DNA from 3 places in the Pseudomonas sp. 86_A genome. Region 3 is predicted to be linked to each of the others. Evidence: predicted binding sites of a transcription regulator. Region 3 holds the regulator's gene; each other region holds the start of a gene.
The links. The regulator sigma-54, encoded in region 3, starts transcription at its own class of promoters, with help from an activator protein. The targets are predictions, from matches to a motif close to ANTGGCATNNANNTTGCTNT.

Region 1: J5M57_RS10325 (pilin) is a predicted target of sigma-54. The motif match lies at 3,083-3,102, and genes of this name have one in related genera.
Region 2: glnA (glutamate--ammonia ligase) is a predicted target of sigma-54. The motif match lies at 4,325-4,344, and genes of this name have one in related genera.

The regions. Positions count from the first base shown of each region.
Region 1 covers NZ_JAFGYS010000005.1:289,212-299,620, reverse strand. The annotation lists gene J5M57_RS10340 (DUF748 domain-containing protein) at 1-1,382, shown strand, start outside; gene J5M57_RS10335 (DUF2845 domain-containing protein) at 1,382-1,678, shown strand; gene J5M57_RS10330 (BON domain-containing protein) at 1,947-2,303, opposite strand; gene J5M57_RS10325 (pilin) at 2,605-3,036, opposite strand; gene pilB (type IV-A pilus assembly ATPase PilB) at 3,263-4,963, shown strand; gene J5M57_RS10315 (type II secretion system F family protein) at 4,966-6,183, shown strand; gene J5M57_RS10310 (A24 family peptidase) at 6,185-7,057, shown strand; gene coaE (dephospho-CoA kinase) at 7,054-7,677, shown strand; gene yacG (DNA gyrase inhibitor YacG) at 7,674-7,871, shown strand; gene J5M57_RS10295 (hypothetical protein) at 7,878-8,093, opposite strand; gene J5M57_RS10290 (energy-coupling factor ABC transporter permease) at 8,159-8,848, opposite strand; gene J5M57_RS10285 (FAD/FMN-containing dehydrogenase) at 8,845-9,312, opposite strand; gene J5M57_RS10280 (DUF1780 domain-containing protein) at 9,442-10,068, shown strand; gene J5M57_RS10275 (MOSC domain-containing protein) at 10,065-10,409, shown strand, end outside.
Region 2 covers NZ_JAFGYS010000012.1:240,829-251,237, forward strand. The annotation lists gene ntrC (nitrogen regulation protein NR(I)) at 1-153, opposite strand, end outside; gene glnL (nitrogen regulation protein NR(II)) at 150-1,235, opposite strand; gene J5M57_RS19800 (DUF4124 domain-containing protein) at 1,466-2,083, opposite strand; gene J5M57_RS19805 (DUF4124 domain-containing protein) at 2,080-2,592, opposite strand; gene glnA (glutamate--ammonia ligase) at 2,824-4,230, opposite strand; gene thiI (tRNA uracil 4-sulfurtransferase ThiI) at 4,559-6,013, shown strand; gene typA (translational GTPase TypA) at 6,153-7,973, shown strand; gene J5M57_RS19825 (YkgJ family cysteine cluster protein) at 8,129-8,566, opposite strand; gene J5M57_RS19830 (glycogen/starch/alpha-glucan phosphorylase) at 8,824-10,409, shown strand, end outside.
Region 3 covers NZ_JAFGYS010000002.1:294,900-305,308, forward strand. The annotation lists gene J5M57_RS04725 (KpsF/GutQ family sugar-phosphate isomerase) at 1-785, shown strand, start outside; gene J5M57_RS04730 (HAD family hydrolase) at 785-1,309, shown strand; gene lptC (LPS export ABC transporter periplasmic protein LptC) at 1,318-1,890, shown strand; gene lptA (lipopolysaccharide transport periplasmic protein LptA) at 1,877-2,422, shown strand; gene lptB (LPS export ABC transporter ATP-binding protein) at 2,422-3,147, shown strand; gene J5M57_RS04750 (RNA polymerase factor sigma-54) at 3,336-4,829, shown strand; gene raiA (ribosome-associated translation inhibitor RaiA) at 4,903-5,211, shown strand; gene ptsN (PTS IIA-like nitrogen regulatory protein PtsN) at 5,223-5,687, shown strand; gene rapZ (RNase adapter RapZ) at 5,690-6,547, shown strand; gene J5M57_RS04770 (HPr family phosphocarrier protein) at 6,563-6,838, shown strand; gene J5M57_RS04775 (ZIP family metal transporter) at 6,969-7,862, opposite strand; gene J5M57_RS04780 (superoxide dismutase) at 7,893-8,504, opposite strand; gene J5M57_RS04785 (hypothetical protein) at 8,507-8,947, opposite strand; gene J5M57_RS04790 (class II fumarate hydratase) at 8,975-10,351, opposite strand; gene J5M57_RS04795 (FagA protein) at 10,332-10,409, opposite strand, start outside.

The sequences.
Region 1 (10,409 bases), on a different contig from region 3:
GCATCAACTATCAACACGGTGACAGCCTGTCGATCGACAAGGTCAACCTGTTCCAGCCGTACGTGCGATTCATGATCAACGATGACCGCACCACCAACATTGACGATCTGCTGATCCCGCAACCGCCCGACAGCGGTGCGAAGACTGCCGCCGCCAAACCGGCCAGCAAGGACAAGCCGCTGGGCATTCACATCGGCGCGATTGCAATCAACGACGGCTCGGCCAACTTCGCCGACTTCAGCCTGACGCCGAACTTCGCCACCGCAGTTCAACAGCTCAACGGCCAGATCGGTACCATCGACAGTCGTCAGGCGAAACCGGCCAGCGTCGACATCAAGGGCAAGGTCGACCGCTATGCGCCCGTCACCATCAAGGGGGCCGTCAATCCGTTCGACCCAATGGCCAGCCTCGACATCGCCACCAGCTTCAAGCGTGTCGAGCTGACCACCCTGACCCCGTACTCGGGCAAATTTGCCGGTTACCGCATCCGCAAGGGCCGTCTCAACCTTGACCTGCATTACCTGATCACCAAGGGCCAGTTGAAGGCTGAAAACAAAGTGGTGGTGGAACAACTGCAACTCGGTGAGAAAGTCGACAGCCCGGATGCCGTGAGCCTGCCGCTGAAACTGGCGATTGCCCTGCTCAAGGATGTCGACGGCAAAATCTCCATCGAGCTACCGGTCACCGGCGACCTCAACAATCCGCAGTTCAGCGTGATGCCGATTGTCTGGCAAACCCTGCGCAATCTGATCGTCAAAGCGGCTGCAGCACCGTTCAAGATGATTGGCGGGCTGATCAACGGCGGCGGTTCCGAAGACCTCGGCACCGTGTCCTTTGCCCCGGGTTCCAGCGACCTGAGCAAGGACGCCGAGTCGGCCCTGGATAAACTGTCCAAAGCCCTGAAGGAGCGTCCGGCCCTGCGCCTGGAAATCGAAGGCACCGCCGCGCAAAGCAGCGACGGTCCGTTGATCGCCGAACAGCGTCTGGAACGCGAATATCAATACAACTACTACAAGATGCTCCAGCGCCGTGGCGACAAGGTGCCGGCGCAAGCCTCGCTGCTGCAGGTCCCGGAAAACGAGAAAGGCCCGTTGCTCGAAGGCATCTACCGCACCCGCCTGAAAACCCAGCCACCGGCCGAATGGAAGGACCTGGGCAAAGAAGAGCGCACGGCGAAAATGCGTGAAGGCATCATCAAGTTCTGGAGTTCCAGCGATGTGCTGCTGCGCCAGTTGGGTCAGGAACGCGCCAGCAGCATCAAGGACTATCTGGTCGACAAAGGTCAACTGGCGGATGATCGGGTGTACTTCATCGACACCAATCTGGGTGAGGCCGAAAGCGATGGCCGGGTCGTGACGCAAATGCATCTGGACGCCGAATGATGAACCACAAATGGCTGGTTGCGCTGACGTTGATACTCGCCGCCAGCCCTGCCCTGGCCTCCGACACGCTGCGCTGTGGCAGCCAACTGGTCAGCCTCGGCGACCGCGCCAGCGAAGTGCTGCAGAAGTGCGGCGAGCCGGTCAGTCGCGACGCCCTCGGCTACAAGCGCAGCGCCAATCGCCGCGAAGAGTTTCAGGTCGAGGAATGGACCTACGGCCCGAGCAACGGCATGTACCAGTACCTGCGCTTTGAAGGCAATCGCCTGCGACAGATCAACAGCAAGCGCGGCAATTGAGTCACACCATCCCTCTGTAGGAGTGAGCCTGCTCGCGATAGCGGTCTTTCAGCGGCACGTTTTGCTGACTGACACACCGCTATCGCGAGCAGGCTCATTCGTACAGTTGTTTTGTGGTGCCCCTGAAATAGAACAGGCCCCGACACAAGTGCCGGGGCCTGTAATGGTCACATCCGTGTGACCGTTCGCATGAACTCTAAAGTTGCGGCAGACGTATTGCTCGGCCCGTCTGTCGCGCCTTCTCCCGGTCCAGGCGAGAAGTCATGCCTTACTCGGCTTTCAGGCCGTCAGCGGAGACCGCTTTAACGCCTTTGATTTTCTTGGTGATGTTCACTGCGGTGGTTTTCTGAGCCTCGGTGATAGCGACTTCAGAGGACAGCGATACAACGCCCTTATTGGTTTCAACTTTGATGTCGGTGCCTGGAATGCCTTTTTCGGTTACCAGGTCGCTTTTGACTTTGGTAGTGATCCAGGTATCGGAAGTAGCTTCTTTAGCCTTGGTGACTTCACCAGCAGCCAGAGTCATTGGAGCCTGAGTAGCCTGGGTGGATTGTGCAAAGGCACCGGAAGCCATGGTCAGGGTCAGCGCGGTAGCAGCAGCGGCAGTGATAGCGAACTTCTTCATACGAGTAACTCCTGTTTTTCTGGAAAGTCTGCTGGTTGTCTTGTCAGCAGGGTTACTGGATATATTGCGAACGCTGTGCCAACTTTTAAAACAAGGTAAAATCCATATAAATCAATAGCTTACAAATATCATGAATTTTCGGATTCATGCAATTTGCATGACTTGCGCAATATTCACATGCAAGTTGCGGCTTTTTGAAAAGTTCCTAAGGTGCTGAAAATATTGGAGCTTTTGAGAACCCTTGCGCAATGAAAAATGCCCCGCATTGGCGGGGCATTCATTTATCAGCAAAGAGCTGGAATTACGTACCGCTTGCGACACAGCCTTTCGGCGAGTAGTCCGGTGCAACAGTAGTGCCGCAAGTCCATACGCCTGCACCGGTACCAGAGGAACGAGTCAGCGTGATGGTTTTAGCCAGTACCGGGCCTGGAGCGTTCACCAAGGTGCAGGTAATCGTGCCAGCACCCGTCGATGCGGTGCCACTAGCGGCCAGCGTGCAATTGGACGTCGTTGCCGTGGCGCTACCGGCGACCAGCGTCAAAGTCGGATCCGTGCCTTGATTAATGGTGTCTTCGAACGGCACTTTCAGTGCACTGATCTCCGCCAGACCCGCCGTCACTTTCGAACGCGCTTGGTACTTGGAATACTGCGGCAAGGCGATGGTCGCCAGAATGCCGATGATCGCCACGACGATCAGCAGCTCGATCAGAGTAAAGCCCTGTTGTTTTTTCATAGCCACGCTCCATGCATGAGTCGGAATCTCATGATCTGAGATGGGCTCAGCATAGCCCATGCCAACCGTGCCATGCCCCCGAATACTCGGCATGAGCGCGATGCGACGGCCTTTCCTACAACCGACAACCGCACTATCTGACACTTTTTGTCACCTGTGCCCGACGTGTTTGGCGCTGTCACTTGACTAGGCTATAAGTCATGAACGGCAAGCGTGCGGAATCCCCATGAATGACATCGCTTTGAGCGGTCTGGCCAAGCAACTGGTACAGGCTGAACTGTTGACGGAAAAAAGCGCCCAGCAGGCCTGGCAACAGGCGCAGCGCAATCGGCTGTCGCTGGTCAGCTATCTGGTGCAGAACAAACTGGTGAAGAGTTCACAGGTGGCCGAAATCGCTTCCGAGCATTTCGGCATGGCCTTCATGGACCTCAATTGCCTCGACAAGGAAACCCAGCCCAAGGGCCTGGTCAGTGAAAAACTGGTGCGCCAGCATCACGCCCTGCCCTTGTGGCGGCGCGGCAACAAACTGTTCGTGGGCATTTCCGACCCGAGCAATCACCAGGCGATCAACGACATCCAGTTCAGCACCGGGTTGAGCACCGAAGCGATTCTGGTAGAGGACGACAAGCTCACCGATGCCATCGAGAAATTCTTCGATACCCACGCCAGCGGACTCGAAGACATGGCCGATGTTGATCTTGACGGCGTGGATGTCGAATCCGTCGACGACAGCCGCCAGGACGCCATCGGCGGACTCGATGCCGATGATGCCCCGGTGGTTCGCTTCGTGCACAAGATGCTGCTCGACGCGATCAAGAGTGGTTCCTCAGACCTGCACTTCGAACCCTACGAAAAGAACTTCCGGGTGCGGGTGCGGACCGACGGCATCCTGCGCGAAGTGGCCAAACCGCCGATCCAGTTGGCCGGCCGGATTGCCGCACGCCTGAAAGTCATGGCCAGCCTCGATATCTCGGAACGACGCAAACCCCAGGACGGGCGGATCAAGATGCGTCTGTCGAAGAGCAAGTCGATCGACTTCCGGGTCAACACCCTGCCGACCCTGTGGGGCGAAAAAGTGGTGATCCGGATCCTCGATCCGTCCAGTGCGCAGATCGGCATTGATGCGCTGGGTTACGAGCCGGCGCAGAAAGACCTGTATATGGCGGCGCTCAAGCAACCGCAGGGGATGATTCTGGTGACTGGGCCAACCGGCTCGGGGAAAACCGTATCGCTGTACACCGGCCTGAATATCCTCAATACCGTCGACATCAACATTTCCACCGCCGAAGACCCGGTGGAAATCAACATGGAAGGCATCAACCAGGTCAACGTCAATCCGAAACAGGGGCTGGATTTTGCCCAGGCGCTGCGCTCGTTTCTGCGCCAGGACCCGGATGTGATCATGGTCGGCGAGATCCGCGACCTGGAAACTGCCGAGATCGCGATCAAGGCTGCGCAGACCGGGCACCTCGTGTTGTCCACGCTGCACACCAACAGCGCCGCCGAAACCCTGACCCGCCTGCACAACATGGGTATCCCCGGCTTCAACATCGCCACCTCGGTGAGCCTGATCATCGCCCAGCGCCTGGCGCGCAAGCTGTGCAGCCACTGCAAGACACCGATCGAGATCCCTCGCGAAACACTGATCAAGGAGGGCTTTGCGCCGGAACAGATCGGCAGTTTCACAATCTATGAGCCGGTCGGTTGCGATCACTGCAACGGCGGCTACAAAGGACGCGTGGGAATTTATGAAGTGGTGAAAAACACCCCCGAGCTGCAACGGCTGATCATGGCCGAAGGCAACTCGCTGGAAATCGACAGCCAGATGCGTCGCGACGGTTTCGACGATCTGCGCACCTCGGGCCTGCACAAGGCCATGCAAGGCATTACCAGCCTGGAAGAAATCAACCGGGTCACCAAGGACTGAACATGGCGGTCAAGGCAGCAAAAATCAGTGTCTACGCCTGGGAAGGCACGGACCGCAAAGGCAGCAAGGTTACCGGCGAATTGAGTGGGCAGAACCCCGCGCTGATCAAGGCCCAACTGCGCAAGCAAGGGATCAACCCCGGCAAGGTGCGCAAGAAATCCGCGTCCCTGCTGAGCTTCGGCAAACGCATCAAGGCCCAGGACATCGCGCTGTTCACCCGGCAGATGGCGACCATGATGAAGGCTGGCGTACCTTTGCTGCAGTCGTTCGACATCATTGGCGAAGGCTTCGACAATCCGGCGATGCGCAAACTGGTGGACGAGGTGAAGCAGGAAGTGGCCGCCGGCAACAGCTTCGCCACTGCCCTGCGCAAGAAGCCGCAGTATTTCGATGAGTTGTATTGCAACCTGGTGGATGCCGGCGAGCAATCCGGCGCCCTCGACACGCTGCTTGAGCGGGTCGCGACCTACAAGGAAAAAAGCGAAGCACTCAAGGCCAAGATCAAGAAAGCCATGACCTACCCGACAGCGGTGGTGCTGGTGGCGATGGTCGTCACCGGGATTTTGCTGGTGAAGGTGGTGCCGCAGTTTCAGGCGGTGTTCTCCGGCTTCGGTGCGGAACTGCCGGCCTTCACGCTGATGGTGATCGGCATTTCCGAGTTCATGCAGCAATGGTGGTGGGCGGTGCTTGGCGCACTGGTTGCGGTGTTTTTCGGTACGCGTCGCGCGTTGAAAACATCCCAGGCACTGCGTGACCGCAAAGACACCTGGCTGCTGAAACTGCCGCTGGTAGGCACGCTGATGTACAAGTCGGCGGTGGCGCGATTCGCCCGCACCCTGTCGACCACGTTCGCCGCTGGCGTGCCGTTGGTAGAAGCGCTCGATTCAGTGGCCGGCGCCACCGGCAATGTGGTGTTCAAGCGCGCGGTGCTGCGCATCCGCCAGGACGTCGCCACCGGCATGCAGCTGAATTTTTCCATGCGCAGCACCGGCGTGTTCCCCAACATGGCGGTGCAGATGACTGCCATCGGCGAGGAGTCCGGCGCGCTGGACGACATGCTCGACAAAGTCGCCGGTTTTTATGAGGACGAAGTGGATAACATGGTCGACAACCTCACCAGCCTGATGGAGCCGTTCATCATGGTGGTGCTCGGGGTCATCGTCGGCGGTCTGGTCGTGGCCATGTACTTGCCGATCTTCCAACTCGGCTCAGCGATCTGACATGCCTATCGACGAACTTTTCAGTCTGTATCCGCTGGCCTTTGTGTGCACCGCACTGCTGCTGGGTCTGGTGGTCGGCAGTTTTCTCAACGTGCTGATCTGGCGTCTGCCGAAAATGCTCGAGCGCGATTGGCGCCAGCAGGCCCAGGACGTCCTCGGCCTGCCGACCGACACACCCCTGCCCACCTACAACCTGATGCTGCCGCACTCCACTTGCCCGCACTGCGGCCATCGGATTCGTGCGTGGGAGAACATTCCCCTGCTCAGCTATCTGGCCCTGCGCGGGCGCTGCTCCGCTTGCGCCACACCGATCAGCAAGCGTTATCCCCTGACGGAACTGGCCTGCGGCCTGCTCTCGGCGTTCATCGCCTGGCAGGTGGGTTTTGGCTGGGCGGCGTGCCTGTTGATCGTCCTCACCTGGGGGCTGCTGGCGATGAGCCTGATCGACACCGAGCATCAACTGCTGCCCGATGTGCTGGTGCTGCCGTTGCTGTGGCTGGGGTTGATCGTCAACAGTTTCGGGGTATTTGTCTCACTGCACGCGGCGCTGTGGGGTGCGGTGGTCGGTTACATGGCGTTGTGGTCAGTGTTCTGGCTGTTCAAGCTGCTGACCGGCAAGGACGGCATCGGCCATGGCGATTTCAAGCTGCTGGCGTTGCTCGGCGCCTGGGGCGGCTGGCAGATTCTGCCGCTGACGATCCTGCTGTCATCGCTGGTGGGCGCGATTGTCGGAGTGATTCTGCTGCGTCTGCGCGAGCAGAAAACCTCGACGCCGATCCCCTTTGGCCCGTATCTGGCCATTGCCGGCTGGATTGCCTTGCTCTGGGGTGGTCAAATAACCGACTTCTATTGGCAGTTTGTCGGTTTGAAATGAATACCCCTGTGGAAAAACCCTGGATTCTCGGCCTGACCGGCGGCATCGGCAGCGGCAAAAGCGCTGCGGCCCAGCACTTTATCGACCTCGGGGTCCACGTGGTCGACGCCGACCATGCGGCACGCTGGGTGGTCGAGCCGGGACGTCCGGCGCTGGCGAAGATTGCCGAACACTTCGGCCCGCAGGTGTTGCAGGCCGACGGCACGCTGAACCGTGCGGCCCTGCGCCAGCTGATTTTTGAACTGCCGGAGCAACGCCGCTGGCTCGAAGCCCTACTGCATCCGTTGATCGCCGAGGAGATCGCCCAGCATCTGGCACTGGCAAAATCGCCTTACGCGATTCTGGTGTCACCGCTGTTGATCGAATCCGGGCAATACACGATGACCCAGCGCATCCTGGTGATCGATGCCCCGCAACAACTGCAGATCGAACGCACCTTGCAGCGTGACCAGACCAGCGAACAGCAGGTCCAGGCGATCCTCAAGGCCCAGTCGAGCCGCGAAGAGCGCGTGAGCCGTGCCGACGATGTGGTGGTCAACGACCGCGACCTCGCCTGGCTGCACAGCGAAGTCGAGCGCCTGCATCACTTTTACCTGACTTTATCCGGAGGCCAGTCATGAGCCCTACAACCGTCGAATGCCCAACCTGCGGCGCCCCCGTGGAATTTACCCCCGAGAACAAATTCCGTCCGTTCTGCTCTGATCGCTGCAAGCTGATCGACCTGGGTGCCTGGGCGTCGGAAGAACACAAGATCCAGGTGGCACCGGACGCCGAAGACGAAATGTTCTCCGGCGATTTCGACCCGCGCCACTGATCGCCATCAGGGCCGCATGAAGCCGTAGTCCTGATCGTCGTCGAGGTTTTCCGCCAGAAAGCGCAACTCGTCCGCCAGGTCTTCGGCGTTGCGCACCGTCTTGCTCTGTTGCACCACTGCGCTGAGCAAGGCGCGCAAGCTCAGGCCCGGATCGAAACCCACCTCCTGCGCCATCTCCAGACTCTGCCGCGTTTCCTGCCTCGCCCACTCGTACACACTCATGCCGCTGCTCCTGAAGGAATTTGGCCGAGCATGAAATGCCGCGCGGTTGGCGGATTTGATGTGGATCAAGACTTGGGATCGTCGTCCTTCCACGGCGCCGAAAGGTAGCGGGTACGGTTGAAGGTCTCCAGCCACTCGGGACTGAACACCACCAGCGCGCTGATCACCATGCCGTTGATGAACGCTTCGGGAAAAATCAGTAGCCACAGGTAGCCGATAAAATCTTCCAGCCATTCCGGCATGGCAAACAGTCCGTCGTACCAGAGCAGGCTCAGGCTCAGCACCAGGCACAACAAGGCCGACAACGCCGCCGCAAAGAATCCGGAACAGAAGATATACACAAACGGATTACGTGGCTGGGCGCGCTCGACGACGATCGCCACACACTCGGTGATCAACACCGGCAACAAGATCAGCAGCGTACCGTTGACCCCGACCGCCACCAGATCCTGACGCCCGAGCAACACCAGCCCGATCTGCGCCACCAGCCCGCCGACAATCGCCAGTGGCCAGTCGAGCAAGAGTGTCACGGCGGTCATACCGATGAAGTGGTAAGAGACGCCGGTGTCGAAATCCCTGCGCACCATCCACAACAGAAATAGCGCGAACACAGTGCCGAACAGCAAATGCTGACGGCGACTGTCACTGAACAACTCGACCCACGGCGCACGACAGATCGCCCAGACCAGCACCGGCGCGTAAATCAGCCAGCCCACCGTCAGGCTTTCAGGTGACAGCAGTTCGGCGCCGATCATGGGCGGGCCTTCTCCAGTGCCTCGTGCAACTGGGCCGCGTCGGCATACTCACGTTGTTCGAGCAGTCGGCCGTCCCTGAGTTGCAGCCACAGCACCGAGCCTTCGGCGCCCGGATAGCGCGACGCCACCCGGCCCTCGCGGTCGAGCAGGACCCGATAGCTAAAGTCGCGCATGGCCGGAACGGCGAACATTTTGGCGATCAATGCCGGCATGCGCTGGATGTCGGCGACGAATACCGCGTGACGCGCTTCCAGATAGCCTTTGGGCTGATCCTTCAACGCCTGCTTGATCAGCTTGGCGCCGTCCATGTCGCGCGCCACCAGCAGCGTCGTGGTGCGGTTGTCGAGGGTGAACGCCTGATCGTACTGATCAAGCAACGTCCAGGGCGCCAGGCGTTCGCCGACTTCAAGGGCCTGGGCCCACAGCGGAACAACAGCCAACAGCAGCAGCCAGCGATATTTCACGTTCATCCCCTCGATATGGCATTAACGGACGGTTTTCATCAGTCTACACCGCCCTTTCCGGCTGCCCACTGACACACTTTGCCGCGCGGTGCTTTCAGCTTGTCGCATTTGAACGCTAAGCTTGGGCTTATGGATGACTCAGATTACTTACGCCTGCTGACCATTGCGGCCGAGCAAGCCAACGCGTTCCTGTCCAATGCCCGCAAATGGGAGCGTGAGCGTTGGGTCTGCCAGCGCCTGCTGCAAGGCTTGAACATCCCTTACCGCGCCGACGAGTTCGCCCCTGCCGGCGAGCCGCCGGACGTGCTGTTTCGCGACGCCAACTTCGAAGTATTCTTCGTCCTCGATGAAGGGCGCCGGCTCAACGACGAATGGCGCGACGAATTGCAGCGGCGGCGCAGCGCGTTCTCGCTCAGTCAACTGGTGCGCCGTGAAGCCAAGCCGCGGCGGATTCCGGCCAACGAATTTCTGTTGCGCCTGGCGCCGACCCTGCGCAAAAAAGCACACAACTACAAGGAACGCGGTATGGATCTGGGCGAGCTGGACATCATTGCCTTCGCCAGCCTCAAGCGCGAAGTGCTGGACCTCAACAGCCACTTTCCGCCGCCCACCGAATACCTGCGCCAGGGCTGGCGCTCGCTGTCGCTGGTCGGCCCGACCTTCGCCCGGGTGCTGTTCGCCCATCCCGATGCGCCGGACTTTCTGCGCAGCAACCTGGGACGCAGCATCGTCTTCGATGTCGGGATCAGCCTGTGACACCACTGCAGCAGATGATTGCCGACGTCCCGCAGACCGGCCGCGTACGCTGGATCGGCGTGCGCCCGCAATCCCGTGGCCCGATGCTCGAACTCGATGCCGTCGAGGCACGTCTGGAGGCCGGATTAACCGGCGATCACGCCCGTCCCGGGGCGCGTAACGCGCGACAAGTCACGCTGATTCAGTTCGAACACCTGGCCGTCATCAGCGCGCTGATGGGCCGGCCTGAAGATCAACCGGTGAGGCCTGAAGATCTGCGGCGCAATCTGGTCATCAGCGGCATCAATTTGTTCAGTCTCAAGGGGCGGCGCTTTCGCATTGGTCAGGCCATATTCGAAACT
Region 2 (10,409 bases), on a different contig from region 3:
CACATCAGGCTGCTGACGGGCCAGACGACTCATCACACCATCGGCGCTGTCGAAGCTCTGCGTGGTCATGCCTTCCTGCTGCAAGGCTTTTTCCAGAACCCAACGGATTGAACGGTCGTCATCGACGATCCACACGGTTTCACTACGGCTCATGTCGATGTGGCTCCTTGTTCCAGTGGCAGAAAGATCGAGAACGTGGTGTGGCCTGGATGGCTGTCACACTCGATCAGGCCCTGGTGCTGGCTGATGATGTTCTGGGTAATGGCCAGGCCCAGCCCGGTACCGTCCGGGCGGCCGCTGACCATGGGAAAGAAGATGGTTTCCTGCAGTTCCGCCGGTATCCCGGGGCCGTTGTCGATGATCTCGATCTTGGTCACCAGGCGATGGCGGACGTGGCCGATGGTGAACTGGCGCATGGTCCGGGTGCGCAGGCTGATGCGGCCCAGACGCAACTCGTTCTGGCTGCTGATTGCCTGCATCGCGTTGCGCACGATGTTCAGCACGGCTTGAATCATTTGTTCGCGGTCGATCAACACGTCGGGAATGCTGGGGTCGTAATCGCGCACCAAGGTGATGCAGCCCTGACTTTCCGCTTCGACCAGTTGGCAGACGCGCTCGAGCACTTCATGGACGTTGCACAGGGCCAGCGACGGCAACTTGTTCGAGCCGAGCATGCGGTCGACCAGATTACGCAGACGGTCGGCCTCTTCGATGATCACGTTGGTGTAGTCGCGCAGGCTGTCTTCCGGCAGCTCACGGGCCAGCAATTGCGCGGCGCCACGGATGCCGCCCAGCGGATTCTTGATCTCGTGAGCGAGACCGCGCACCAGCATCTTGCTGGTTTCCTGCTTGGACAGCTGCGCCTCTTCCTTGGTGATCCGCAGCAGCCGGTCACGCGGGTGCACTTCCAGCAGGAGCATGGTCGCGCCGTTGCTTAGGATCGGCGTCACCGCGTAATCCACGGTCAGGGTCTGGCCGGTGAGGGCGGTGAGCATCGCTTCGCGCTTGGTGAACGGGTGCGCCTGTTCGACCGCCTGGCGCAGCGAGTTGAGCGCCTCGGTGGATTCGGTGAACAGCTCGCTGATGAACTGCCCATGGCTGCGCTGACCGCTGATGGCCAGCAGCATCTCGGCCGCCGGGTTCATGTACTCAAGGCGCAGTTCGGCGTCGAGCAGGATGGTGGCGGTGGTCAGGTTGTCGAGCAGCAAACGGTGGATTGCGTCGCTTATGGTCATCTGGACCCCTTTTGGAGCAAGGCGTGCGCGAGAACTAAGCGCTGATGCGAGGAAAATGCAAAAACCAAACCAAGGCTCCGAAAAGAAGCGCTCAACCCCTGAAACAGGCGTTTGACGCTCGTTTGCGTGGCGTCGTGTCGGGGCTGGCGGGTACTTTCGAACCAAAATGGGTTGGAATGTGGGTACGGTGCAGTCTAGTGCACCAATATAGTGCGCAAATCTGAACGGCGTTAGAAGAAACGCAGGAAGGGATTTTTTTCTTCGGCGGGTTTGTCTTTCAGCGGACATTCCGGGCGTACGCCATAGTCTTCGCTGACGCAGGGTTTGACCTGGCGTTTCTGCGCCAGCGAAATGCGCAGCATGTGGAATGGCTGGTTGGCGGTGCGTTCGACGGTGCGGCCCTGTTCATCGAGGATTTCCACCGACAGGTTGTGGCTGCCCCGGTCGATGTTGCTCAGCGGGAACACCGGGCTCAGGCCCGGCTCGCCCGTGGCCTGGCCGTCCAGCAGCAGGCGATAGCGATGGCCGGGTTGCAGGCCCGGTTCGCTGGTGACACTGACGATCACCTCGCCCGCGCTGCTGCGCAGGGTCGCGTCCGGTTCAGGAATCAGAATGCGCAGCATGTCGTAATGGAACAGAGGGGGTTCCGGGGATTTTTGTGCGGCGCTGATCGGCGCCGCAGCCGTGGGGGTGGCCGACATGCGATTGCTGGTCGCGATGGGCACGCGCTTGGCGTTGCCGCGCGGCTGATCGGTGTAGACGCGATTGCCCTGCGCATCGACGTAGGTGAAGACCTCCGCCGAAATCGGCAGGGCGAGCAGGCACAGGATCAGCCAGACACCTCTCATGGCTTGTGTACACGCTGCACGGTAAACACCACGGACGGGCTCTGCTGAATGATCGCCTGACCATCGATCACCTGCACCGCGAGGCGATGCTCGCCACGGTCGACATTCACCAGCTGCAGGATCGGCACGTTGCTGGGCTGGCCGTAAGGTTCATCGTCGAGGATCAGTCTTAATTGGTGCGGCGCCTGCAAACGCGGCTTGATCAGCACGTTGACGGTGAAGGTGCCGTTGTTGGCGCGCAGGGCTTCTTCGCTGGGCAGGCCATTCAGCTCAAGTATCTCGTAGGCGTTGCGTGCAGGTGGACGATTGTCAGTGCTGGTGGGCGCGGGTGCGCTCGGCGCCTGCGGCTCGACGCGGTTCAGCGGTGGCAACTCGACAGGCTGCGCCTTGATGCCGTCTGGCGCGTGATCGCTGTAGACCGTGTTGCCATTGGCGTCGGTGTACTTGTAGATCTGCGCGGCGGCGGGCAGGGCGATCAGCAGCAGGATGTAGAGAAAGGTGCGACCCATGAAAGCGACCGGGAAAGAAAGCGATGGGGTGCAGCATAGGTCAGGGTGGGCGACAGGCCCAAGCCGTTAACAAATGGAATTGAAAAGCCAGGTCAAAAGATCGCAGCCTTCGGCAGCCCCTGCACCGATCCTGGTAGGAGCTGCCGAAGGCTGCGATCTTTTGATCTTCAATAAAAAAAGCCTCCCGAAGGAGGCCTTTTTTGTCACGCCGCGTAGCGCGGCGCTACCGGATCAGCAGCTGTAGTACAGCTCATATTCCAGTGGGTGCACGAAGGTGCGGACCTTGATTTCTTCTTCGGATTTCAGCGCGATGTAGGCGTCGATGAAGTCGTCGGAGAACACGCCGCCCTTGGTCAGGAACGCACGGCCCTTGTCCAGCTCTTCCAGGGCTTCTTTCAGGCTGCCGCAAACTTGTGGGATCTCTTTCGCCTCTTCAGGCGGCAGGTCGTACAGGTTTTTGTCAGCGGCATCGCCTGGGTGGATCTTGTTCTGGATACCGTCCAGGCCGGCCATCAGCAGAGCTGCGAACGCCAGGTACGGGTTGGCAGCCGGATCCGGGAAACGTGCTTCGATACGACGGCCGCGTGGGCTGTTGACGTAAGGAATACGGATCGAGGCGGAACGGTTGCGAGCCGAGTAGGCCAGCATTACCGGAGCTTCGAAACCTGGCACCAGACGCTTGTAGGAGTTGGTGGCCGGGTTGGTGAAGCCGTTCAGGGCCTTACCGTGCTTGATGATACCGCCGATGAAGTACAGGGCGGTTTCGGACAGGCCGGCATAGCCTTCGCCAGCGAAGGTGTTCTTGCCGTCTTTGGCGATGGACATGTGGACGTGCATGCCCGAGCCGTTGTCGCCGTACAGTGGCTTCGGCATGAAGGTCGCGGTGCGGCCGTAAGCGTCAGCAACGTTGTGTACAACGTATTTCAGAGTCTGAACTTCGTCAGCTTTCTTCACCAGGGTGTTGAACTTGACACCAATTTCGTTCTGACCGGCAGTCGCCACTTCGTGGTGGTGAACTTCAACGGTCTGACCCATCTCTTCCAGTGCGTTGCACATGGCAGTACGGATTTCGTGGTCGTGGTCGAACGGCGGAACCGGGAAGTAGCCGCCTTTGATACCAGGACGGTGGCCTTTGTTGCCGCCTTCGATGTCCTGGTCGGACATCCACGAACCTTGTTCGGAGTAGATCTTGAACATCGAGCCGGAGATGTCCGACTTGAACTTCACTTCGTCGAAGATGAAGAATTCTGGTTCCGGACCGGCGAAGACGGTGTCACCGATACCGGTGGTCTTCAGGTATTCCTCGGCGCGGTGAGCGATGGCGCGCGGGTCGCGATCGTAACCTTGCATGGTCGACGGTTCGATGATGTCGCAGACCAGAATCAGGGTCGCGTCTTCGGTGAACGGGTCGAGCACGGCAGTATCGTCGTCCGGCAGCAGGATCATGTCGGAGGCTTCGATGCCTTTCCAGCCAGCGATGGAGGAACCGTCGAACATCTTGCCGACTTCGAAGAAGTCGTCTTCCAGCGCATCGCGAGCCGGCATGGTCACGTGGTGCTGAGTGCCTTTGGTGTCCGTGAAGCGCAGATCAATCCACTTGACGTCATGATCTTTGATGAGTTGAACCGACTTCGACATAGTGTCCTCCGGGTGGCTTAGGGCTTGGTAGTGGATGCCCTTAATATGGGTGATGCCGGCGCAGATACTCTGCCAAGGCAACCTGCCTCACAAGGGAGCAAATTGCATGCCAGTGCCCCACCATGGGTTTTTTGCCCCAAATTCACGCTTGCGACGGTGCAAAGCGCAATAAAGGGGAAAATCTCGCCCCTTAATGTAGCGTGTAAATCTGAAAGTGACCCGTTTTGGTGCGTGTGAAACCTTCTGCATATTAACTGGTTAAACCTTGAGCAATTTCCGCTATAATCCGCGCCCCCCTTTTTCGGCTGGCCCTGCGCGCGCTGTTTTCATGAAACTAATCGTAAAAGTCTTCCCCGAGATCACCATCAAAAGCCGCCCTGTCCGGATGCGTTTCATCCGCCAGCTGGCCAAGAACATCCGCGCCGTGCTCCGCGATCTGGACCCGGCCGTGGTGGTGAACGGTGTGTGGGACAATCTCGAGCTGGAAACCCGCGTTACCGACCCCAAAGCCTTGAAAGAGATGGGCGAACGCCTCACCTGTACGCCTGGCGTCGCGCACTTTTTGCAGATCGCCGAGTACCCGTTGGGCGACTTCGACGACATCACCGAGAAGTGCAAACAGCACTACGGCGATGTGCTGGCCGGGAAGATTTTCTCGGTGCGCTGCAAACGTGCAGGCAAGCACCCGTTCAGCTCGATGGACGTCGAGAAATACGTCGGCAGCAAGCTTCGTCGCGAGTGCGGTGCGGCCGGAATCGACCTCAAGGCGCCGGAAATCGAAGTCCGAATCGAAGTTCGCGACCAACGGTTGTTTGTCATCCACAGCCAGCACAACGGCATCGGCGGCTATCCGCTCGGCGCCCTGGAGCAGACGCTGGTACTGATGTCTGGCGGCTTCGATTCGACGGTTGCCGCCTACCAGATCATGCGCCGCGGCCTGATGGCGCATTTCTGCTTCTTCAATCTGGGCGGTCGTGCCCACGAATTGGGCGTGATGGAAGTCGCGCATTTCATCTGGAAGAAGTACGGCAGCTCGCAACGCGTGCTATTTGTCAGTGTTCCGTTCGAAGAAGTGTTGGGTGAAATTCTCGGCAAAGTCGATAACAGTCATATGGGCGTCGTATTGAAGCGTATGATGTTGCGCGCGTCCTCCGCCATCGCCGACCGCCTGCACATCGACGCCCTGGTAACCGGTGAAGCGATCTCCCAGGTGTCGAGCCAGACCTTGCCGAACCTGTCGGTGATCGACTGCGTGACTGACAAGCTGGTCCTGCGTCCACTGATCGTCGCGCACAAGCAGGACATCATCGACACGGCCAACGAGATCGGCACCGCCGATTTCGCAAAGCACATGCCGGAATACTGCGGGGTCATCTCGGTCAATCCGAAGACCGCCGCCAAACGCCACCGCGTTGAGCACGAAGAGAAAGAATTCGACATGGCGGTCCTCGAGCGTGCGCTCGAAAACGCCAAACTGGTGCCGATCGATCGGGTGATCGACGAATTGGGCCAGGACTTGCAGATTGAAGAAGTCGGCGAAGCGCTGGCCGGTCAGATCGTCATCGACATCCGTCATCCGGATGCGGCCGAGGATGACCCGCTGGAACTCGCCGGCATAGAAGTACAGACGATGCCGTTCTACGCAGTGAACGCTCGTTTCAAGGAGCTGGATCCGACTCGCCAGTACCTGCTGTATTGCGACAAAGGCGTGATGAGTCGCCTGCATGCTCACCATTTGCTCAGTGAGGGGCATGCCAATGTGCGCGTTTATCGACCGAGCTAAGTGCCCGGGGCTGTTTGCCTGTGGCCTGCGTCACCGGCCCCCCGACACCGCCGTCAAGCTGTAACGGCCATGCCGGACACTACTGTTAATCGCTGCCAAGACTTGTCAGCAAACCGAATCCTCTGATCGAGATACACAAGTGATCGAAAATCTACGTAACATCGCCATCATTGCCCACGTTGACCATGGTAAGACCACCCTGGTAGACAAACTCCTGCGTCAATCCGGCACCCTGGAGCGCAACGAGCTCAACGACGAGCGCGTGATGGACTCCAACGACCAGGAAAAAGAGCGCGGTATTACCATTCTGGCGAAAAACACCGCCATCAACTGGAACGGCTACCACATCAACATCGTGGACACCCCGGGCCACGCCGACTTCGGCGGCGAAGTAGAACGCGTAATGTCGATGGTTGACTCCGTTCTGCTGCTGGTTGACGCTCAAGACGGCCCTATGCCGCAAACCCGTTTCGTGACCAAGAAGGCTTTCGAAGCCGGCCTGCGTCCAATCGTGGTGATCAACAAGGTTGACCGTCCAGGCGCGCGTCCGGACTGGGTTCTGGACCAGATCTTCGACCTGTTCGACAACCTCGGTGCGACCGAAGAACAACTGGACTTCCAGGTTGTTTACGCCTCGGCCCTGAACGGCATCGCCGGTCTGGATCACACCGCCATGGCTGAAGACATGACCCCGCTGTACCAAGCGGTAGTCGATCACGTTCCGCCTCCGGCCGTTGACCGTGACGGTCCGTTCCAGATGCAGATCTCCGCTCTGGACTACAACAGCTTCCTGGGTGTTATCGGTGTTGGCCGTATCGCTCGTGGTCGCGTCAAGCCGAACACCCCGGTTGTCGCTATCAGCGCCGACGGCAAGCGCCGCAACGGTCGTATCCTGAAGCTGATGGGTCACCACGGTCTGCACCGCGTTGACGTTGAAGAAGCAGCGGCAGGCGACATCGTCTGCATCAGCGGCTTCGACGAGCTGTTCATCTCCGACACTCTGTGCGATATCAACACCGTCGAGGCGATGAAGCCGCTGACCGTTGACGAGCCAACCGTTTCCATGACCTTCCAGGTAAACGACTCGCCATTCTGCGGTAAAGAAGGCAAGTTCGTGACTTCCCGTAACATCAAGGATCGTCTGGACAAAGAGCTGCTGTACAACGTTGCACTGCGCGTTGAAGAAGGCGACTCGGCTGACAAGTTCAAGGTTTCCGGCCGTGGTGAGCTGCACCTCTCGGTACTGATCGAAACCATGCGTCGCGAAGGCTTCGAGCTGGCCCTGGGCCGTCCTGAAGTGATCATCCGTGAAGTTGACGGCGTGAAGCAGGAACCGTTCGAAAACGTAACCATCGACATCCCTGAAGAATCGCAGGGCAAGGTCATGGAAGAGATGGGTCTGCGTAAGGGCGACCTGAGCAACATGGTGCCGGATGGCAAGGGCCGTGTTCGTCTGGAATACAACATCCCTGCTCGCGGTCTGATCGGTTTCCGTAACCAGTTCCTGACCCTGACCAACGGTGCTGGCATCCTGACCTCGATCTTCGACCGTTACGCTCCAGTGAAGTCGGGCCACATGTCCGGCCGTCAGAACGGCGTTCTGGTTTCGGTTGAAACCGGCAAGGCACTGACCTACTCGCTGGAAACCCTGCAGGCTCGTGGCAAGCTGTTCGTAGAACACGGCCAGGAGATCTACAACGGTCAAATCGTTGGTCAGAACAGCCGCGACAACGACCTGGGTGTGAACCCAACCAAAGGCAAGAAGCTCGACAACATGCGTGCTTCGGGTAAAGACGAAACCATCGCTCTGGTACCACCTGTTCGCTTCACTCTGGAACAGGCTCTGGAATACATCCAGGAAGACGAGCTGTGCGAAGTCACGCCTAAGTCCATCCGTCTTCGCAAGAAGATCCTGGACGAAAGCGAGCGTACCCGCGCTGCCAAGAAAGCCAAGGCGTAATTTAGCCCTGGAATAAAAAACGCCCCCGGTCGCGAGACCGGGGGCGTTTTTGTTTGTCTGCGATTCAAGGCAAAAAAAGATCGCAGCCTTCGGCAGCTCCTACAGGGATACGCATTCCCCTGTAGGAGCTGCCGAAGGCTGCGATCTTTTGATCTTCAGAACTTCTCGATCGACCGTGAATTCTGCACGCGCTCGACTTCTTTCGGCTTGTACGCGCAGTATCCCGGACGCGGGCCGATCTTCGGGTGATTGCGGCAGGTGTCCGGGCGCTTGTCATAAATGGTGCACAGGCGGCTCTTACGATCCAGGTAGTAGCAATCGTTGTTGCTCATGCGCTGCAGGGTGAAGATCCCCGACTTCTGGTTGAAACGCTCGACCAGCCCTTCCTTTTGCAGGCGCTTGGCGATGTTCTTCGGCGGATCGCCCAGCTCGAACTCGTCGACCACACCGATGCGCACCAGGTCCTTGATCTTGACCTCGACCGGCAGGGTGCAGCAGCTGGAGACACAAGAGCCGCACATCGGGGCCGAATATTTGGCCCACGTATCGAGACGGTCGATCTCGGCGGCGGCAATCAGGTTGGGCTTCATCATCGGGAATTACCAGGCGTGTGCATCAGGGCGCGCGATCATACCGGGACTGGTGGATTTTTGAACAACCTTTCGCCAGATTTTTCCAAATGCCGTGGAATTGGCCGTCAGTACGGCACGCCCCCTGCATTCATTAGCCCACTCGCCAAGGTAATGCCGGGCTATCTCACCGTCTTCGGAAAAACTGCAGAACCTGCGCCTCTACCGTCGGTCAGACCGTCTAGGCTCAGACAATTCCACGCTCGCTCGAGGTCCTATCGATGACTCAAGAACCACTAGTTCGCGAAGCAGAGGTGGCCGCATTCCGCGATGCCGTCCTGACCAAGCTCACCTATGCAGTGGGCAAAGACCCGGATCACGCCTTCGACCATGACTGGTTCGAAGCCATTGCCCTGGCGGCGCGCGACCACATGGTCGAACACTGGATGGACCACACCCGGCAGATTTACCGCAAAGGCCAGAAGCGGGTGTATTACCTCTCGCTGGAATTTCTCATTGGCCGCTTGCTCTACGACAGTCTGAGCAACCTGGGCTTGCTTGACGTCGCCCGGGAGGCGCTGACTGAACTCGGCGTCGATCTGGAGCGCATTCGCCTGCTGGAGCCGGATGCGGCGCTGGGCAACGGCGGCCTCGGGCGTCTGGCGGCGTGCTTCATGGAAAGCATGTCGACCCTCGGCATCGCCGGGCATGGCTACGGCATTCGCTACGAGCACGGCTTGTTCCGTCAGGCCATCGTCGATGGCTGGCAGCAGGAACAGACCGAGCACTGGCTGGATTTCGGTAACCCGTGGGAGTTCGAGCGGCCGGAAGTGGTGTACAGCATCGGCTTCGGCGGCAGTGTCGAAACGGTCACTGATGCCAGCGGCAAGACCAAACAGGTCTGGTCGCCCGCAGAAACCGTGCGCGCGATTGCCTACGACACGCCAGTGGTCGGCTGGCGCGGGGCGAGCGTCAACACCTTGCGCCTGTGGCGTGCCCGAGCCATGGAAGATCTGCACCTGGAGCGCTTCAACGCCGGTGACCACCTGGGTGCCGTCGCCGAAGTCGCCCGGGCCGAAAGTATTTCCCGCGTGCTTTACCCGGCCGACAGCACCGAAGCCGGCCAGGAGCTGCGTCTGCGTCAGGAATACTTCTTCGTCGCGGCTTCGCTGCAAGACTTGCTGCGTCGCCATCGCAACATGCACACCTCGGTGCTGACCTTGGGCGATCACGCGGCGATTCAGCTCAACGACACCCACCCCTCGATTGCCGTCGCCGAACTGATGCGGCAACTGGTCGACGTCTACGACGTGGCCTGGGACGCAGCGTGGCAGGTCACCGTCGACACCCTGTCGTACACCAACCACACGCTGCTGCCCGAAGCGCTGGAAACCTGGCCGGTCGGCCTGATGGAACGCATGTTGCCGCGGCACATGCAGATCATCTACCTGATCAACGCGCAGCACATCGATTCGCTGCGGGCCAAGGGCATTCACGATTTCGACGTGCTGCGCGCGGTGTCGCTGATCGAAGAAGACAACGGTCGCCGGGTGCGCATGGGCAACCTCGCCTTCCTCGGTTCGCATAGCGTCAACGGCGTGTCCGGACTCCACACGCAGTTGATGCGCAAGACCGTGTTCGCCGAACTGCACAAGCTCTACCCGGAGCGGATCAACAACAAAACCAACGGCATCACCTTCCGCCGCTGGTTGTTCCAGGCCAACTCCGAACTGACCTCGATGCTGGTCGATGCCCTCGGCCCGGAGGTGCTGGATAATCCTGAAGAACGTTTGCTCGATCTCGAACCGTTCGCCGAGAAAGCCGCGTTCCGCAAAGCCTTCGCCGAGCAGCGCCTGCACAGCAAAAA
Region 3 (10,409 bases):
CAACCCTGGCCAGCACCGGCACCCCGGCCTTTTTCGTGCATCCAGCCGAAGCCAGCCACGGCGACATGGGCATGATCACCCGCGACGACGTGATCCTCGCCCTGTCCAACTCCGGCTCGACCAACGAAATCGTCACCCTGCTGCCTTTGATCAAACGCCTGGGCATCCAGTTGATCAGCGTGACCGGCAATCCGCAGTCGCCGCTGGCCAAGGCCGCCGAGGTCAATCTCAACGTGCATGTCGAGCATGAAGCCTGCCCTTTGAACCTGGCGCCGACATCCTCGACCACCGCTGCGCTGGTCATGGGCGACGCGCTGGCCGTGGCGCTGCTCGAAGCCCGTGGTTTTACCGCTGAAGATTTCGCTTTTTCCCACCCGGGCGGCGCGCTGGGCCGACGCCTGCTGCTGAAAGTCGAAAACGTCATGCACGCCGGCCAGGAACTGCCACTGGTGCAACGCGGCACCCTGCTCAAGGATGCGCTCATGGAAATGACCCGCAAGGGCCTGGGCATGACCGCGATTGTTGAAGCCGACGGCAAACTGGCCGGGATCTTCACCGACGGCGACCTGCGTCGCACGCTGGATCGCAGCATCGACATCCGTAGCGCCACCATCGACCAGGTCATGACCGCGCACGGCAAGACCGCACGGCCCGAAATGCTCGCCGCCGAAGCGCTGAAAATCATGGAAGACCACCGAATCAACGCACTGGTTGTCGTGGATGAAGAAGATCGCCCGATCGGCGCCTTCAACCTCTCCGATCTGCTGCGTGCAGGAGTGATGTAATGACAACCGACCTGCTGCAGCGCGGCAAAGCGATCAAACTGGCGGTATTCGACGTCGACGGCGTCCTCACCGACGGTCGCCTGTACTTCCTTGAAGACGGCAGCGAATTCAAGACGTTCAACACCCTCGACGGCCAAGGCATCAAGATGCTGATGAACGCCGGCGTCGAAACCGCGATCATCAGCGGTCGCAAGACTCCTGTGGTCGAGCGCCGGGCGAAGAACCTCGGTATCCCGCACCTGTTTCAGGGTCGCGAGGACAAATTGGTGGTTCTGGACGGTCTACTGGCGCAACTGGGCCTAAGCTATGAACAGGTCGCCTACCTCGGTGACGACTTGCCTGACCTGCCGGTGATCCGCCGCGTAGGCCTGGGCATGGCCGTTGCCAACGCTGCCGACTTCGTGCGCGAACACGCCCATGGCGTCACTCGGGCTCGCGGTGGCGAAGGCGCTGCCCGCGAATTCTGCGAATTGATCCTGCGCGCCCAGGGCCGCCTCGATGCGGCCAACGCCGCGTACCTGTGAGCCAAATCATGTTTAGCAAAAAATTTCGCAACTTCCTGCTGTTCGGCTGTATCGCTGCCATGTTTGCGGCGGTCGGCTACTGGAACATCAGCCCTGAGCGTTTCCTCGACAAACCTGTGGTCAAGGTCGAAGACACGGCCATCGACTGGTACGCCACCAACACACATACCCTGCAATACCTTCCGGACGGCAAGCTGCAGTACGAAATGACCTCCGACAAGGCCGAGCACCTGAAAGCGACGGACGTGACCCTGGTCACCAAACCCGACCTGAACATGTTCCGCGGCACCGAATTCCCATGGCACGTGACCAGCGAGCGTGGCGAGGTGAATCCTGACGGAACGCAGGTAGAACTGATCGACTCGGTACGCATCAAGCGCACCGATGAAAAGAACCGCGACACCCTGATCACCAGTACACGAATGACGGTGTTCCCTCAGCAGCAATATGCGCAGACCGAGCAACCCGTTAGAATCGACGGCGCTGGCGGTGTATCGACTGGCGTGGGAATGAAGGCGTATTTGAAGGAAAGCAGGATACACCTGCAATCGAACGTAAGAGGACAGTATGAGGCTCGTTAAAACCCTCCCTATTTTGCTCAGTCTGGGCGCAGCACTGGGAAGCGTGAGCGCCTGGGCTCTGCCGAACGATCAGCAGCAACCTATCCGCATTCAGGCCGACGACGCCCAACTGGACGACAAGAACGGCATCGCCACCTATAAAGGTGATGTGATCATCACCCAGGGCTCGATGACCGTTAAAGGCAACACGGTGACCATCACCCGCACCAAGACAGGTGACATCGACGTCGTGACTTCGGTCGGCAACCTTGCCTACTTCGAGCAATTGCAAACCGCTGGCGACACCAAGCCTGTTCAGGGCTGGGGCGTGACGATCCAGTACCACGCTGCGCAAAACCGCGTCGTGCTGATCGACAAGGCCAAGGTTGTCGACAAGGACAACAACACCACTCAGGGCGAGAAAATCGTCTACGACACCGTGAAGAAACTGGCCAGCGCCGGTCGCGCTACCGGCAGCAAGGTCACTGAAGCGCGTCCGCGCATCGACATGGTGATCCAGCCGAAGAAGAAAACCGACGAGAAAACCCAGTAATGGCAACTCTGAAAGCTCAGCACCTGGCCAAGGCCTATAAAAGCCGCCAGGTTGTGCGCGACGTCAGCCTGTCGATCGACAGCGGCCAGATCGTTGGCCTGCTCGGCCCGAACGGCGCTGGCAAGACCACCTGTTTCTACATGATCGTTGGCCTGGTGCAGGCCGATCAGGGTCGCGTGCTGATCGACGATCTGGACGTCAGCCACCAGCCCATGCACGGTCGCGCCAAGGCCGGTATCGGCTATCTGCCGCAAGAAGCGTCGATCTTCCGCAAACTGTCGGTAGCCGACAACATCATGGCCATCCTCGAGACCCGCGCCGAACTCGACAAGGCCGGGCGTCGCAAGGAACTGGAAAGCCTGCTGCAGGAATTCCACATCAGCCACATCCGCGACAACCTCGGCATGAGCCTGTCCGGTGGTGAACGCCGCCGGGTGGAAATCGCTCGCGCCTTGGCCACCGCACCGAAATTCATCCTGCTCGACGAACCGTTCGCCGGTGTCGACCCGATCTCGGTCGGCGACATCAAGCAGATCATCCATCACCTCAAGGCCAAGGGCATCGGCGTACTGATCACCGACCACAACGTCCGCGAGACCCTGGATATCTGCGAAACCGCTTACATCGTCAACGACGGTCAATTGATCGCCGAAGGTGACGCTGCAACCATCCTCGCCAACGATCTGGTGAAGGAAGTGTACCTGGGCCACGAGTTCCGCCTCTAAAGCGCGAGCACACCCGGCCAGCCGTTGGGGTGCTGTAACGTTGAAGCTGATTTTTATACGCTTTTATTGTTACAGCGCTCTAGGCAAACACGACAGTTTCAGGCATATAATTTGCTTAAGTTTGGCGCTTCGGCGCCCTGTAGTGGATGGCGCATGCGCGCCGGCGAATAAGGTGTTAAGCCCCTGCCATGAAACCATCGCTAGTCTTGAGAATGGGCCAGCAGCTGACGATGACACCGCAGCTGCAACAGGCCATCCGCCTGCTCCAATTGTCCACCCTGGACCTGCAACAGGAAATCCAGGAGGCCCTGGAATCCAATCCGATGCTCGAACGCCAGGAAGACGGCGACGACTTCGACAACTCCGATCCTTTGGCGGACAACGCCGAACAAAAGCCCAATACCGAGATTCAGGAACCGTCCTATCAGGAAACCGCCCCGACGGTGGACAACCTGGAGGATGGCGAATGGAACGAGCGCATCCCTAACGAGCTGCCCGTCGACACCGCCTGGGAAGACGTCTACCAGACCAGCGCCAGCAGCCTGCCCACCAGCGATGACGACGAGTGGGACTTCACCACCCGCACCTCCGCCGGGGAAAGCCTGCACAGCCATCTACTGTGGCAGCTGAACCTGGCGCCGATGTCCGACACGGATCGCCTGATCGCCGTGACCCTGATCGACTGCATCAACAATCAGGGCTACCTCGACGAAACCCTCGAAGAAATTCTCGACGCCTTTGACCCGGAGCTCGACATCGAGCTGGACGAGATCGAAGCCGTCCTGCATCGCATCCAGCAATTCGAACCAGCCGGCATCGGTGCGCGCAATCTCAGCGAATGCCTGCTGCTGCAACTGCGTCAGCTGCCCGCCAAGACCCCTTGGCTGAACGAAGCCAAGCGTCTGGTCAGCGACTACATCGATCTGCTGGGCAGCCGCGACTACAGCCAGCTGATGCGACGCATGAAGCTCAAGGAAGATGAGCTGCGCCAGGTCATCGAACTGGTGCAGAGCCTCAACCCGCGCCCGGGTTCGCAGATCGAATCGACCGAAGCCGAATACGTGGTGCCCGACGTCATTGTGCGCAAGGACAACGAACGCTGGCTGGTCGAGCTGAACCAGGAGTCGGTACCGCGCCTGCGGGTCAATGCGCAATATGCAGGCTTCGTCCGCCGTGCCGACACCAGCGCCGACAACACTTTCATGCGCAATCAGCTTCAGGAAGCGCGCTGGTTCATCAAGAGCCTGCAAAGCCGCAACGAAACCCTGATGAAAGTCGCCACCCAGATCGTCGAGCATCAGCGCGGCTTCCTGGAATACGGTGACGAAGCCATGAAACCGTTGGTCCTGCACGACATCGCCGAGGCGGTCGGCATGCACGAATCGACGATTTCCCGGGTCACCACGCAGAAATTCATGCATACCCCGCGCGGTATTTATGAACTGAAATACTTTTTCTCCAGCCACGTCAGCACCTCCGAAGGCGGCGAATGCTCGTCCACAGCGATCCGCGCAATCATCAAAAAACTGGTTGCGGCGGAAAATCAGAAAAAGCCGTTGAGTGACAGCAAGATCGCTGGTTTACTGGAGGCACAAGGCATTCAGGTGGCTCGCCGCACCGTCGCCAAGTACCGCGAATCCCTCGGGATCGCGCCTTCGAGCGAACGCAAGCGGTTGATGTAAGCCACGTTACAGCGTTCCAGTGGCAGGCTATCCGGCCTGCCGCTTTATGCACTGGCAACGAAGGAGAAGCTGTATGCAAGTCAACATCAGTGGACACCAACTGGAAGTGACCGAACCTCTGCGCGCTTACATCAATGAGAAACTCGAACGATTAGAGCGCCATTTCGACAAGATCACCAACGTGCAGGTCACGATGTGCGTCGAAAAGCTGAAGCAGAAAATCGAAGCCACCTTGCATATACCCGGCAGCGAAGTGGTCGCCAACGCGGAACATACCGATATGTACGCGGCGATCGACGCCTTGACCGACAAGCTGGATAAACAACTCAAAAAGCATAAGGAAAAGACCCAGAGCCTGCTCCAGGGCGCGACCGGTCGATAACCCCCCACCCCATGATCCGACTTGAAAGTATCCTGACCCCCGGCCGTTCCCTCGTGAACGTGCCGGGCGGCAGTAAAAAGAAAGCCCTCGAACAGATTGCCAACCTGATCGCCCGCGAAGTGCCGGATCTGGAGATGCAGGATGTCTTCGAGGCGCTGATCGCCCGTGAGAAACTCGGTTCCACCGGTTTCGGCAACGGCATCGCCATTCCCCACTGCCGCCTCAAAGGCTGCGAAGCGCCTATCAGCGCATTGATGCACCTTGATGCCCCCATCGATTTCGATGCCATCGACGGCGCACCGGTTGACCTGCTGTTTGTCCTGCTGGTCCCGGAAGCGGCCACCGATGCCCACCTGGAATTACTGCGCCAGATCGCCAGCATGCTCGATCGCAAGGAAGTGCGCGAAAAACTGCGCAGCGCACCGAGTAACGAAGCCTTGTATCAGGTCGTCCTGAGCGAGCAGAACGGTCACTAATCATGCGCTTGATCATTGTCAGCGGCCGCTCCGGCTCGGGTAAAAGCACCGCACTGGATGTCCTTGAGGACAACGGCTACTACTGCATCGATAACCTGCCGGCCGGCCTTTTGCCCGAACTCGCCGAACGCGCTCTGGTTCACACCGAACTGGCCCAGCCGCTGGTGGCTGTGTCGATTGATGCCCGCAACCTGCCGAGCCATCTGTCGCGCTTCCCCGAGCTTCTGGAAGAAGTCCGCAGCCGGCACATCCAGTGCGACGTGCTCTATCTGGATGCCGACGAGGAAACCCTGCTCAAGCGCTTCTCGGAAACCCGTCGGCGCCACCCGTTGAGCACCGCCAATCGCTCGCTGGCCGAAGCCATTCATGACGAGACCGCCCTGCTCGGCCCGATCGCCGACCTGGCCGACCTCAAGGTCAACACCACCAATCTGAACCTGTATCAGTTGCGCGACACCATCAAGCTGCGCCTGCTGAACCAGCCAGAGCCGGGCACGGCCTTTCTGGTCGAGTCGTTCGGCTTCAAGCGTGGCATGCCGGTGGATGCGGACCTGGTATTCGACGTACGCTGCCTGCCGAACCCGTACTGGAAGCCGGAACTTCGCGCGCAATCGGGTCTCGATGCACCGGTCGCCGAATACCTTGCGGCGCAGCCGGAAGTCGAGGAGATGTATCAGGACATCTTCGGCTATCTGAATAAATGGCTGCCGCGCTTCGCCGCGAGCAACCGCGCCTATGTCACCATTGCCATTGGCTGCACCGGCGGGCATCACCGCTCCGTTTACCTGACCGAACGCCTGGGTCAGGCCCTGCAGAAAACCCTGAAGAACGTCCAGGTTCGCCACCGCGACCTCACTTAAAGGATTCACACCGCGATGCCTGCTCTGGAAATCGAAATCATCAATAAACTGGGTTTGCATGCCCGAGCTTCCGCGAAGTTCGTTGGCGTGGCAGGCCAGTACCCGGATTGCACGATCAGAGTGGGGCGCACGCCGGAGACCACCGTTGACGGCAAAAGCATCATGGCGATGATGATGCTCGCCGCCGGCAAGGGCACCAAAATCTATCTGAGCACCGAAGGCCATCAGGAAGAGGAAGCGCTGGATGCGCTGGTGACGCTGATCAACAACTACTTCGACGAAGGCGGTTGATCGCCTGTAGTGGCGAGGGAGCTTGCTCCCGCTCGGCTGCGTAGCAGTCGTCAATACGGTGCAACTGGCAGATAGCGAATGGGGCCGCTTTGCAGCCCAGCGGGAGCAAGCTCCCTCGCCACAATTCAACTCAACCCAATGCTGTATCCATCACCATCATCAGACAGAACCCGATCAGCAAGCCAAGACTGGCGAGCTTGTCATGACCATTGCGTCGCGACTCGGGGATCACCTCATGGGTCACCACCAGCAACATCGCTCCCGCCGCCAGTGCCAGCCCCAATGGCAACAACAGCTCCGCCAGGCCGACCAGCCACGCACACAACAGGGCAAACACCGGCTCGACCAGACCTGACGCTGCGCCGATCACGAACGCCTTGACCCGCGACATCCCCGCCCCAGCCAACACCAGCGCAATCACCAGCCCTTCCGGCACATCCTGCAAGGCAATGCCCATCGCCAGGCTGTCCGCGTCGGGCACGCCGCCGCCCGCCGATACGCCGACCGCCATGCCTTCAGGAATGTTGTGGGCAATGATCGCGAAGACGAACAGCCAGATTCGCGGTGGAATCACCGGGTGTTCAAGGGTGCCGACCAGCATTTGCGCAGAGGCGCCGGACAAGCGCAGATCCACCAGATACAGGGCGCACGCACCGAGCAGGATGCCAAAGCAGATCAGGCCACTGGCGGCCCACGGTGTCAGACCCAGGCTTTCAGCGGCTGCGATGCCGGGCACGATCAGCGAAAACGCCGTCGCGGCCAGCATCACCCCGGCTCCAAACCCCAGCAACGTATCGCCAAGTGCCTGTGGCATGTTGCGAATAACCAGCACCGGCACAGCGCCAAGCGCTGTGCCGAGTGCGCAGATCGCACCACCCTGCAACGCCCGCGACAGTCGCGGCTCCAGACTCAGCCACTCCAGTCCATGGGCGACCAGCAAGGTCATGCCCGCCAACAGCAACAACGATCCCACGGCGTAACGAAACATACGCCCACCGCCGATCGCCAGTGTCTCAGTGCCCATAGTCAGCCTTGGATTGTTTTTATAGAAGACTTAAACCAGTGCGGCCTGAAAGCGCGCGGCGACTTCCGGCCAGTTGATCACGTTGTAGAACGCGTTGATGTATTCCGGGCGACGGTTTTGATAACGCAGGTAGTAGGCGTGCTCCCAGACGTCCAGACCGAGAATCGGCGTATTGCCGTTCATCAGCGGGCTGTCCTGATTGCCGCTGCTTTCCACGATCAGTTTCTTGTCGGGTGTGACGCTGAGCCAGGCCCAGCCACTGCCGAACCGGGTCAACGCGGCTTTGGTGAACGCTTCCTTGAAACGCTCGAGCCCGCCCAGTTGCTCATCGATTGCCTGGGCCAGCGCGCCATCAGGCTTGCCACCACCGTTGGGCACCATGACTTCCCAGAACAGCGAGTGGTTGGCGTGTCCGCCGCCCTGATTGATCACGGCCGCGCGAAGTTTTTCCGGCAATTGCTGGACGCTGGCGACCAGTTTTTCAACCGGCCACTCGGCAAACTCGGTGCCTTCAACCGCCGCGTTGAGGTTGTTGATGTAGGTCTGGTGATGCTTGGTGTAGTGGATTTCCATGGTCTGCGCATCGATATGCGGTTCCAGGGCGTCGTAGGCGTACGGCAAGGCAGGCAACGTAAAAGCCATTTTCAGTGAACTCCATGGTGATGTGTGGCTGGCGCGCGACGCGCATTGCCGGTATCCGGATGCAGCAGGCGCTGGGTGCGCGGATATTCGCCGTGCTCGCTGATGAAATTCAGCAGTTCGACGTAGGTCTTGCTGCTCTGGCGCAACGCCGCTTCCCGCAGGGCCGGACGCAGGCGCTCGTCCTGCATGGTCTGTAACAGCCGTTGATGAATCGCGCACAGGTATTCGGCGCTCTCCTCCGGTTGATTCAGGCGCAGGTGCAGATCCGCAAGGTTGTGGTGGGAGACGACGCAGGCCGCCACCGCTTCGTCGGCATCGGCCCAGCGTTCGAACAGCACTTGCGCCAGGGCCAGGGCTTGCAGGTAAGCCTCGCGGGCATCGATCAGCTCGCCGAGCATGAAGCAGCGATTGGCCCGTTCGATCGTGCGTTTCCAGTGCTCCATGGTGAACCTCCAAAGCGGTTGCGGGATTTACACGCCGCCAGCGGTGAGTTTCTCGGGGTTGAGCAACTCTTCCAGTTGGCTGCGCGACAGGTCGGTGTGCTCCAGCGCGACGTCGATCACCGGGCGGCCCTGCTTGTAGGCCTGCTTGGCGATTTCGGCAGCTTTCTGGTAGCCAATGATCGGGTTGAGCGCGGTGACCAGAATCGGGTTGCGCGCCAACGCTTCCTTGAGTCGTGCCTCATTGACCTTGAAGCTGGCGATGGCCTTGTCACCAAGCAGACGGCTGGCATTGGCCAACAACTCGATGCTGCTCAGCAGGTTCTGGGCAATGACCGGCAGCATTACGTTCAGCTCGAAGTTGCCCGACTGCCCGGCAATGGTGATCACCGAGTCGTTGCCGATCACTTGGGCGGCAACCATCGCGGTGGCTTCCGGGATCACCGGATTGACTTTGCCCGGCATGATCGACGAGCCCGGTTGCAGGCCCTCGAGTTCGATTTCACCGAGACCGGCGAGCGGACCGGAGTTCATCCAGCGCAGGTCATTGGCGATTTTCATCAGCGACACGGCGGTGGCCTTGAGCTGGCCGGAGACCGCAACGGCGGTGTCCTGCGAACCGATCAGGGCGAACAGATCCTTGCCCGGGGTGAACTGCACATGGGTCAGCTGACTCAGGTGGCGACTGAAGCGCGCGGCGAATTCCGGGTGGGCATTGATCCCGGTTCCCACCGCCGTGCCGCCCTGCGCCAGCGATTGCAGACTTGGGAGCAAATCCTGCAGGTGAGCGATATTGGCCTTGAGCTGCTGCGCCCAGCCATTGAGCACCTGACTCATGCGCACCGGCATCGCGTCCATCAAGTGCGTGCGACCGGTTTTGACGTGCTGGTGCACCTGCCCGGCTTTGTTTTCGATGACCTGTACCAGGTGCAGCAGCGCCGGCAGCAATTGCTCGTGCAACGCCAGGGTGGCACTCACATGAATGGTGGTCGGAATGATGTCGTTGCTGCTCTGGCCGCAGTTGACGTGATCGTTCGGATTGACCGGTTCGCCCAGCAGACGGCTGGCGAGGGTCGCGATCACTTCGTTGGCGTTCATGTTGGAGCTGGTGCCGGAACCGGTCTGGAAGATATCCACCGGAAAATGCTGCATGAAGTCGCCTTCGAGCAGGCCTTGCGCCGCGTCACTGATGGCCTTGCCTTGCGCCGCGCTGAGCTGGTTGAGTTCGACGTTGGCCCGCGCCGCGGCGGCTTTGGCGAGGATCAGCGCGCGAATGAATTGGGTCGGCATCGGTTTGCCGCTGATCGGGAAGTTATCCACCGCACGCTGGGTCTGCGCGCCGTAGAGAGCGTCCACCGGCACCTGCAGTTCGCCCATGCTGTCGCGCTCAATACGTGTCTTGGTCATCTGAAAATCCTTGCACCAGTTCAATAAGAGGAATCGAGGGGAACAGTTCGCAGGTGGC